2 regions of the Enterobacter sp. ECC-219 genome follow, and region 1 is predicted to be linked to the other one. Evidence: predicted binding sites of a transcription regulator. Region 1 holds the regulator's gene; the other holds the start of a gene.
The links. Region 1 encodes LexA, which represses DNA repair genes until DNA is damaged. Its sites were predicted from a motif close to TNCTGTATGTACATACAGNA; they were not measured.

Region 1 (4,351 bases):
GGCAAGCGACAGGCCGCGCAGAGAGAGGAAGACCGCAAGCGCCAGCCACAAACCGTGATTACCCAGCCAGGGTAGCGTCAGCAGCGTCAGACCAAACCCCGCCGCCGCGACCGCCATACTGTTGCGCATTTCCGCCCCGCGCGTCGCGCCGATAAACATGCCGTCCAGCAGATAGCACCAGACACCTACTACCGGCAAAATAACCTGCCAGACGATGTAGCGGTCCGCCAGTTCGCGTAAAGCCGGTAACGAAGTGAGCAATGCAATAATGTCACGGCCAAAACAGGCGTAAATCAGTGCGAATGCCAGCGCGACCAGGCCCGACTGGCGGCAGGCCGCACGCCAGACATTCCGAAGCTGCCCACTTTCCCGCGCGCCGTACGCCTGCCCGGAATGCGCCTCAACGGCATAGGCGAAGCCGTCCAGCGCGTAGGCGGTGAACGTCAGCAATGTCATCAGGACTGCATTCACCGCAACGATTTCTGGCCCCAGTCGAGCCCCAAAGACCGTCAGAGCGCCGAAACAGATCTGAAGCAGCAGCGAACGCAGCATGATGTCACGGTTGAGCGCCAGCAGCCTGCGGATATTGCCGCGCCATGCTGTTTTGAGCAGCGCAAGGGAGATCCCGCGCATCGCCAGCACGCGCCAGACCATCCACAAGCCAATGAAAAAGGTCCCGTATTCTGCAATCGCCGTCGCCAGTGCCGCCCCGCGTACGTCCATATGCAGGCCCATCACCAGCCAGAGATCGAGCACAATGTTGAGAAGGTTTCCCGCGACCAGCAAAATCACTGGCGCACGGGCATATTGCACGCCCAGTAACCAACCCAGCAGAACCAGGTTTGCCAGCGAAGCGGGCGCGCTAAGCCAGCGAATTTCCAGGAAGCGACGCGCCTGCTCCAGTACCGCCTCGCTGCCGCCAACGACCTGGAGTGCAAGGTCGATCAGGGGCGTGCGTAGTAAAACAATCAACATTCCCGCCCCCAGCGCCAGGATCAGCGGCTGCACCAGCGCACGCGCCAGACGTAACGGGTCTTTCGCACCGTACGCCTGTGCCGTGAGCCCGGTAGTACTCATACGTAAAAAGAGCAGCAGCATAAACAGGAAGCTGGTTGCCGTCGCCCCAATCGCCACGCCGCCAAGATAAACAGGGGAATCGAGATGACCAATAACGGCCGTGTCGACCAGACCCAGCAAGGGCACGGTGATATTGGAGAAAATCATCGGCAGGGCAAGACGCCACAATGCCTTATCTGAAGCCGTCAGCAGTGACATGGGAAATACCGGGAATGGAAGACGAAGCAGGCTACAGCGAAAGCGTAGCCTGTCAGGAAGAGATTACAGCCATTCGCCGTTGCGAATCACGCCTACTGCCAGACCTTCAATAGAGAAGCTCTGTTCGCGGAGGTCGACCACAATCGGGGTGAACTCGTTGTTTTCAGGCAACAGCTGGACGGTGTTACCCTGTTTTTTCAGGCGCTTAACGGTCACTTCGTCATCAATGCGCGCAACCACCACCTGGCCGTTCCGCACATCCTGCGTTTTGTGAACGGCCAGCAGGTCGCCATCAAGAATGCCGATGTCTTTCATCGACATCCCGCTAACGCGCAGCAGGAAATCAGCGCTCGGCTTGAACATACCAGGATCGACCTGGTAGTGGCCTTCTATATGCTGTTGTGCCAGCAGCGGTTCACCTGCGGCAACGCGGCCTATCAGAGGAATGCCCGTCTCTTCTTCCACCAGCAGGCGGATACCGCGCGACGCGCCTGACACAATCTCAATTACACCCTTACGCGCCAGCGCTTTCAGGTGTTCCTCGGCAGCATTCGGAGAACGGAAGCCCAGACGCTGCGCGATTTCCGCACGCGTGGGTGGCATACCCGTCTGGCCGATATGATCCCGAATGAGATCAAACACCTCTTGCTGCCTGGTCGTTAATGCTTTCATTCCGCCCCCTGGGTGTATATACAGTTATGCTGTGAGTATATACAGTCAAAGGCGATTTTGGAACCAAAAACTGCACAAAAAACCAGGGACTTAATTATTCCTCGAGGCTCATCGGAAATGTGACCAAAGCAGCGTGACCCAGGTAATGGCTGCAGTGATAATTGCCAGCAGCACAGCGGCAGAGCCCATATCTTTCGCCCGGCCAGAAAGCTCGTGGAAATCTGAGCCGATCCGGTCAACAACGGCCTCAATAGCGCTATTGAGAATTTCCACTATCATCACCAGAAGTACGGAACCGATGAGAAGCACGCGGGTAATAGCATCTACATCAAGGAAACAGGCGATGATAACCGCGACGATAGCGGCGACACCTTCCTGGCGAAAAGCAGCTTCATTAACCCACGCGGCACGGAAACCTTTCCATGAATAGCCAGCGGCTTTGATGATACGCGTTAACCCAGTGGTATTATTGGCCATTAAAAGAACCTTTTTTAAAAAAGAGCGTCAGTAACAGGAGCAGCAGCGCGTTTCGCTGCCGCCTGAAGTATGACGGGTAACAACAGAAATTTTGCGCGCTTTCTGTTATCCTTGCGCCGCAATTGCATTATTAACCAGAGGCTTTACATCGTTTATGTCCGGCTGGCCACGAATTTACTACAAATTACTTAATTTACCATTAAGCATCCTGGTAAAAAGCAAGTCTATCCCAGCAGAACCCGCGCTGGAACTGGGGCTCGATACGTCGCGCCCTATTATGTACGTTTTGCCTTATAACTCGAAGGCAGACCTGCTGACGCTTCGCGCCCAGTGTCTGGCGCATGATTTACCCGACCCGCTTGAACCGCTGGAAGTTGACGGCACTTTGCTGCCGCGCTACGTGTTCATCCACGGCGGGCCGCGCGTGTTTACCTATTACACGCCGAAAGAAGAGTCCATCAAGCTGTTCCACGACTATCTCGACCTGCACCGCAGCAATCCTGACCTGGATGTGCAGATGGTGCCGGTATCGGTAATGTTTGGTCGCCGCCCGGGCCGCGAAAAAGGTGAAGAGAACCCACCGCTGCGCATGCTTAACGGCATTCAGAAGTTCTTCGCGGTCTCCTGGCTGGGACGCGACAGCTTTGTGCGATTCTCCCCTTCCGTCTCCCTTCGCCGGATGGCGGACGAGCACGGCACTGACAAGATCATCGCGCAAAAACTGGCGCGCGTGGCGCGTATGCACTTCGCCCGTCAGCGCCTGGCTGCTGTAGGGCCGCGCCTCCCGGCGCGTCAGGACCTGTTCAACAAGCTGCTGGCCTCTAAAGCGATTGCCCGCGCCGTTGAAGACGAAGCGCGCAGCAAGAAAATTTCGCATGAGAAAGCCCAGCAGAACGCCATTGCGCTGATGGAGGAGATCGCAGCGAACTTCTCTTACGAGATGATTCGCCTGTCCGATCGTATTCTCGGCTTTACCTGGAACCGCCTGTATCAGGGCATCAACGTTCATAACGCCGAACGTGTGCGGCAGTTGGCGCACGATGGCCATGAGATTGTCTATGTCCCCTGCCACCGCAGCCACATGGACTATCTGCTTCTCTCCTACGTGCTCTATCACCAGGGGCTGGTACCGCCGCACATTGCCGCTGGTATTAACCTGAACTTCTGGCCAGCAGGCCCGATTTTCCGCCGTCTGGGTGCGTTCTTTATTCGTCGTACCTTCAAGGGCAACAAGCTCTACTCCACCGTGTTCCGCGAGTATCTCGGCGAGCTGTTCAGCCGCGGCTATTCAGTGGAGTACTTCGTGGAGGGCGGTCGTTCCCGTACCGGTCGCCTGCTCGATCCGAAGACCGGCACGCTCTCGATGACCATTCAGGCGATGCTGCGCGGAGGAACCCGTCCGATCACGCTGGTGCCAATTTACATTGGCTATGAGCACGTGATGGAAGTGGGCACGTACGCCAAAGAGCTGCGTGGTGCGACCAAAGAGAAAGAGAGCCTGCCGCAGATGCTGCGCGGCCTGAGCAAGTTACGCAATCTGGGTCAGGGCTACGTAAACTTTGGCGAACCGATGCCGCTGATGACGTATCTGAACCATCATGTTCCGGAGTGGCGCGAGTCTATCGATCCTATTGAAGCGGTTCGTCCGGCCTGGCTGACGCCAACGGTGAACGGTATCGCGTCCGAGCTGATGGTGCGGATTAACAACGCCGGTGCAGCCAATGCCATGAACCTGTGCTGTACGGCGCTGCTGGCTTCCCGTCAGCGCTCCCTGACTCGTGAACAGCTCACAGAGCAGCTGGACTGCTACCTGGACATGATGCGCAACGTGCCGTACTCGGCTGATTCGACGGCCCCTTCTGCTACCGCCAGCGAGCTTATCGATCACGCGCTGCAGATGAACAAGTTTGAAGTCGAGAAAGACACC
Region 2 (4,351 bases), 1.4 Mb from region 1:
TGCTGCTGTTGGGCGCCATCTGGTATAACCTGCTGACGTTAACCGGGCATCTGATCTTCCCGGTTCGCCCTCTGCAGGATAATCTCGCCCGCAGCTTTGAGCAGTTAGCCCACTATCTGGAACTGAAATCCCGACTGTTCGACCCGGATATCGAGGAAGAAAGCCAGGCGCCGCTTTACGATCTGGCGCTGGCCAACGGCCAACTGGTCGCCACCCTAAACCAGACGAAAGCCTCGCTGCTTACCCGTCTGCGCGGGGATCGCGGCCAGCGCGGAACGCGAAGGACCTTACACTACTATTTTGCTGCTCAGGATATCCATGAACGCGCCAGCTCTTCGCACGTTCAGTACGCCGCTCTGCGCGAGAAGTTCCGCTACAGCGACGTGATGTTCCGCTTCCAGCGCCTGCTGTCCATGCAGTCTCAGGCATGCCAGCAGCTCGCACGATCCATTCTGCTGCGCACGCCCTATCAGCATGACTCACGCTTCGAACGGGTATTTAGCCATCTTGATGCGGCGCTCGACCGCGTGCAGGCCAGTGGAACGTCACAGGAACAGATCAAAGCGCTGGGTTTTCTGCTGAACAACCTGCGGGCGATTGATGCACAGCTGGCGACGATTGAGTCCGAGCAGGCGATGGCAATGCCGGGCAGTGAGGTAGACAACCAGCTCGCTGATGACAGTGTGCACGGCGTTAGCGATATGTGGCTGCGGCTGAGCCGCAATTTTACGCCGGAGTCGGCGCTGTTTCGCCACGCGGTGCGAATGTCCGTGGTCTTATGCGTTGGGTATGCTTTTATCCAGATAACCGGTTTGCACCACGGCTACTGGATCCTGCTGACCAGCCTGTTCGTCTGCCAGCCGAACTATAACGCCACCCGACACCGCCTGGCGCTGCGCATTATCGGCACGCTGGTCGGCGTCGCAATCGGCCTTCCGGTGCTCTATTTCGTGCCGTCTATTGAAGGACAGCTGATCCTGATCGTGATCACCGGCGTGTTGTTCTTCGCGTTTCGCAACGTACAGTACGCTCATGCCACCATGTTCATCACGCTGCTGGTTCTGCTCTGCTTTAACCTGCTGGGTGAAGGTTTCGAGGTCGCCCTGCCCCGTGTGATCGATACCCTGATTGGCTGCGCCATCGCCTGGGCCGCGGTCAGCTTTATCTGGCCGGACTGGCGTTTCCGTAACTTACCGCGCGTGTTAGACAAGGCCATGAACGCCAACTGTCGATATCTGGATGCCATCCTTGAGCAATACCATCAGGGTCGCGATAACCGTCTGGCTTACCGTATAGCCCGCCGCGATGCGCACAACAGCGATGCCGAGCTGGCCTCGGTCGTCTCCAACATGTCAACGGAGCCGCGCGCCACGGCGGAGATTCGTGAGACGGCTTTCCGGCTGCTCTGCCTGAACCATACCTTCACGAGCTATATTTCGACGCTGGGTGCCCACCGCGAGAAACTGACCAACCCGGGTATCCTCAGCCTGCTGGATGACGCGGTCTGTTATGTCGATGACGCTTTGCATCACCGGCCAGCCGATGAACCGCGCGTGAGACAAGCGCTGGATGAACTGACGCAACGTATAGCGCATCTGGAGCCCGGAAACGACAGCAAAGCGCCTCTGGTGTTACAGCAGATTGGCCTGCTCATCGCCCTGCTGCCTGAAATTTGCCGGCTGCAACAGCAAATCGCTACCTTGTGGAGTGATTTTCCTGTGGCTCAGGCAGCGCATTAAACCACTCCGTCAACTCCCGGCGAATGCCGGCCGGGAGTGCCGCCTCATGTAGCCCTTCAATAGCCCCTTCCAGCGCGAAAAGCACTTTGATACCAAGCGCTTTATTTTTCGCCCGCATTTTCAGCCAACTTTCCCTGGCACCAAGCGCCCGCAGCGTTTCTTCGTTGGTAATGCCCGCTTCAAGGAGCAACACTTCCAGCTGAAAGGTCAGGTTTGGCAGATCTTTAAGTCGATTGCGCTGATGGCGCTGATAACGCTCTTTTCTCGCCGCATTGAGCGCGAACGAAGAGAGCTGAAGCAGACGCTCCCTGTCCTGCCATAACCCGTCATCCACCCGGTAATAGTTGAGAAGCACCGGGCGACCCCGCTTCATCAGGGTCAAAAAAGACGCAGCATTTTTTACACAGTATTTGGCGCTTTCTTCACATGCGCGGAGGTAAAGCTCGCCATCTGACACCATGGCAAAAACCGCGTCATCCACCGCCAGGGTATAGCCGCCGAACAGCGCACGATGATGAATTTCACCCAGCGGTGAGAGGTATTCCTGGGATTTATAAATCCGTTCATAAGATATCTTTTTCATGATATTTCCCTTCAAAATCATAAAGTAACAACGAAGTTTCTTACTAGCGGATCCGTTAGCAGGAAAATAGGCAACTTAGCGTCGTTGAGCAAGATGATTTTTCGAAGGGCATCAATATTGAATGAATTTTGCGAGTCGCTTTCCGAAAATGAGGTTGATCTTTATGCATACAGGGGTTACTGTATATTCATACAGTAACTACAGGGCTGGAATGAAAATGTACACTTCAGGCTATGCAAATCGCTCAACTTCTCTCACCTCTACCGCGGGCAATGTCGCGCAAAACGCCGTTGGTGGTGCTTCGACGGGGCTTATTAGTGAAGTGGTTTATCGTGAAGACCAGCCCCTGTTGACCCAACTCCTGCTGCTGCCGCTATTACAGCAGCTTGGTCAGCAATCTCGCTGGCAACTCTGGCTGACGCCACAGCAGAAACTGAGCCGTGAATGGGTGCAGTCCGCAGGCCTGCCCCTGGCAAAGGTGATGCAGATCAACCAACTTTCACCGTGTGATACCGTCGAGTCGATGATTCGAGCGTTGCGTACCGGAAATTACAGCGTGGTGATCGGGTGGTTACCGGAAGAATTGACGGAAGAGGAACATTTTCGTCTGACCGAAGCGGCTGAAGAAGGGAATGCGATCGGGTTTATCATGCGCCCGGTTCGTCCAGATTCTTATCGCAGAGGACAACTTTCTGGGCTAAAAATTCACTCAAATTTGTATCATTGAGTGAAATTAAGATTTTTCCTGGAATTTTTTTTGACCGCAAGATGCGGTTTTAGTTCCCGGCCTCAAAATTACGGCAAGGCTTGTCTGGTGCGGTTCTCCTTAATTTTATTGCACAAAATTCGTTCTAAAAATGTTAAATAATAGGTATACGGAACTTTTTTTTTCATATGCCTGACAGACTTCACACTTGTAAGTTTTCAGCTACGTTGTAGACTTTACATCGCCAGGGGTGCTCGGCCTAAGCCGAAGATATCGGTAGATTTATATTTGACCACGCCCCCCGGTGAAGGATTTAACCGTGATTCTCTCTTGAGACCTTCATGGCGAATTTTGGATGATAACGAGGCGCAAAAAATGAAAAAGACAGCTATCGCGATTGCAGTGGCACTGGCTGGCTTCGCTACCGTAGCGCAGGCCGCTCCGAAAGATAATACCTGGTATGCAGGTGGTAAACTGGGCTGGTCTCAGTTCCATGACACTGGCTGGTACAACAGCAGCCTGAACAACGATGGCCCTACTCACGAGAGCCAGCTTGGTGCAGGTGCGTTCGGTGGCTATCAGGTTAACCCGTATGTTGGCTTTGAAATGGGTTACGACTGGTTAGGTCGTATGCCATACAAAGGCGACACCATCAATGGCGCTTTCAAAGCTCAGGGCGTTCAGCTGACCGCTAAACTGGGTTACCCAGTAACTGACGATCTGGACGTGTACACCCGTCTGGGCGGCATGGTATGGCGTGCAGACTCCAGCAACAACATCGCTGGCGACGACCATGACACTGGCGTTTCCCCAGTATTCGCTGGTGGCGTTGAGTGGGCTATGACCCGTGACATCGCTACCCGTCTGGAATACCAGTGGGTTAACAACATCGGTGACGGTGCTACCGTTGGCGTTCGTCCAGACAACGGCATGCTGAGCGTAGGTGTTTCCTACCGTTTCGGCCAGCAGGAAGATGCAGCACCAGTTGTTGCTCCAGCGCCGGCTCCAGCTCCAGAAGTACAGACCAAGCACTTCACTCTGAAGTCTGACGTTCTGTTCAACTTCAACAAAGCGACCCTGAAACCAGAAGGTCAGCAGGCACTGGATCAGCTGTACACCCAGCTGAGCAACCTGGATCCTAAAGACGGTTCTGTAGTGGTTCTGGGCTTCACCGACCGCATCGGTTCTGACGCTTACAACCAGAAACTGTCTGAGAAACGTGCTCAGTCTGTTGTTGATTACCTGATCTCTAAAGGTATCCCAGCTAACAAGATCTCCCCACGTGGTATGGGCGAATCTAACCCAGTTACTGGCAACACCTGT

Region 2: a site for LexA is predicted at 2,500-2,519, ahead of sulA (SOS-induced cell division inhibitor SulA). Genes of this name have one in related genera too.

The regions. Positions count from the first base shown of each region.
Region 1 is NZ_CP143680.1:977,736-982,086, reverse strand. Features, by position in the region: gene dinF (MATE family efflux transporter DinF) at 1-1,275, opposite strand, end outside; gene lexA (transcriptional repressor LexA) at 1,339-1,947, opposite strand; gene V1603_RS04525 (diacylglycerol kinase) at 2,056-2,424, opposite strand; gene plsB (glycerol-3-phosphate 1-O-acyltransferase PlsB) at 2,579-4,351, shown strand, end outside.
Region 2 is NZ_CP143680.1:2,375,725-2,380,075, reverse strand. Features, by position in the region: gene yccS (YccS family putative transporter) at 1-1,739, shown strand, start outside; gene V1603_RS11085 (TfoX/Sxy family DNA transformation protein) at 1,696-2,322, opposite strand; gene sulA (SOS-induced cell division inhibitor SulA) at 2,540-3,049, shown strand; gene ompA (porin OmpA) at 3,404-4,351, shown strand, end outside.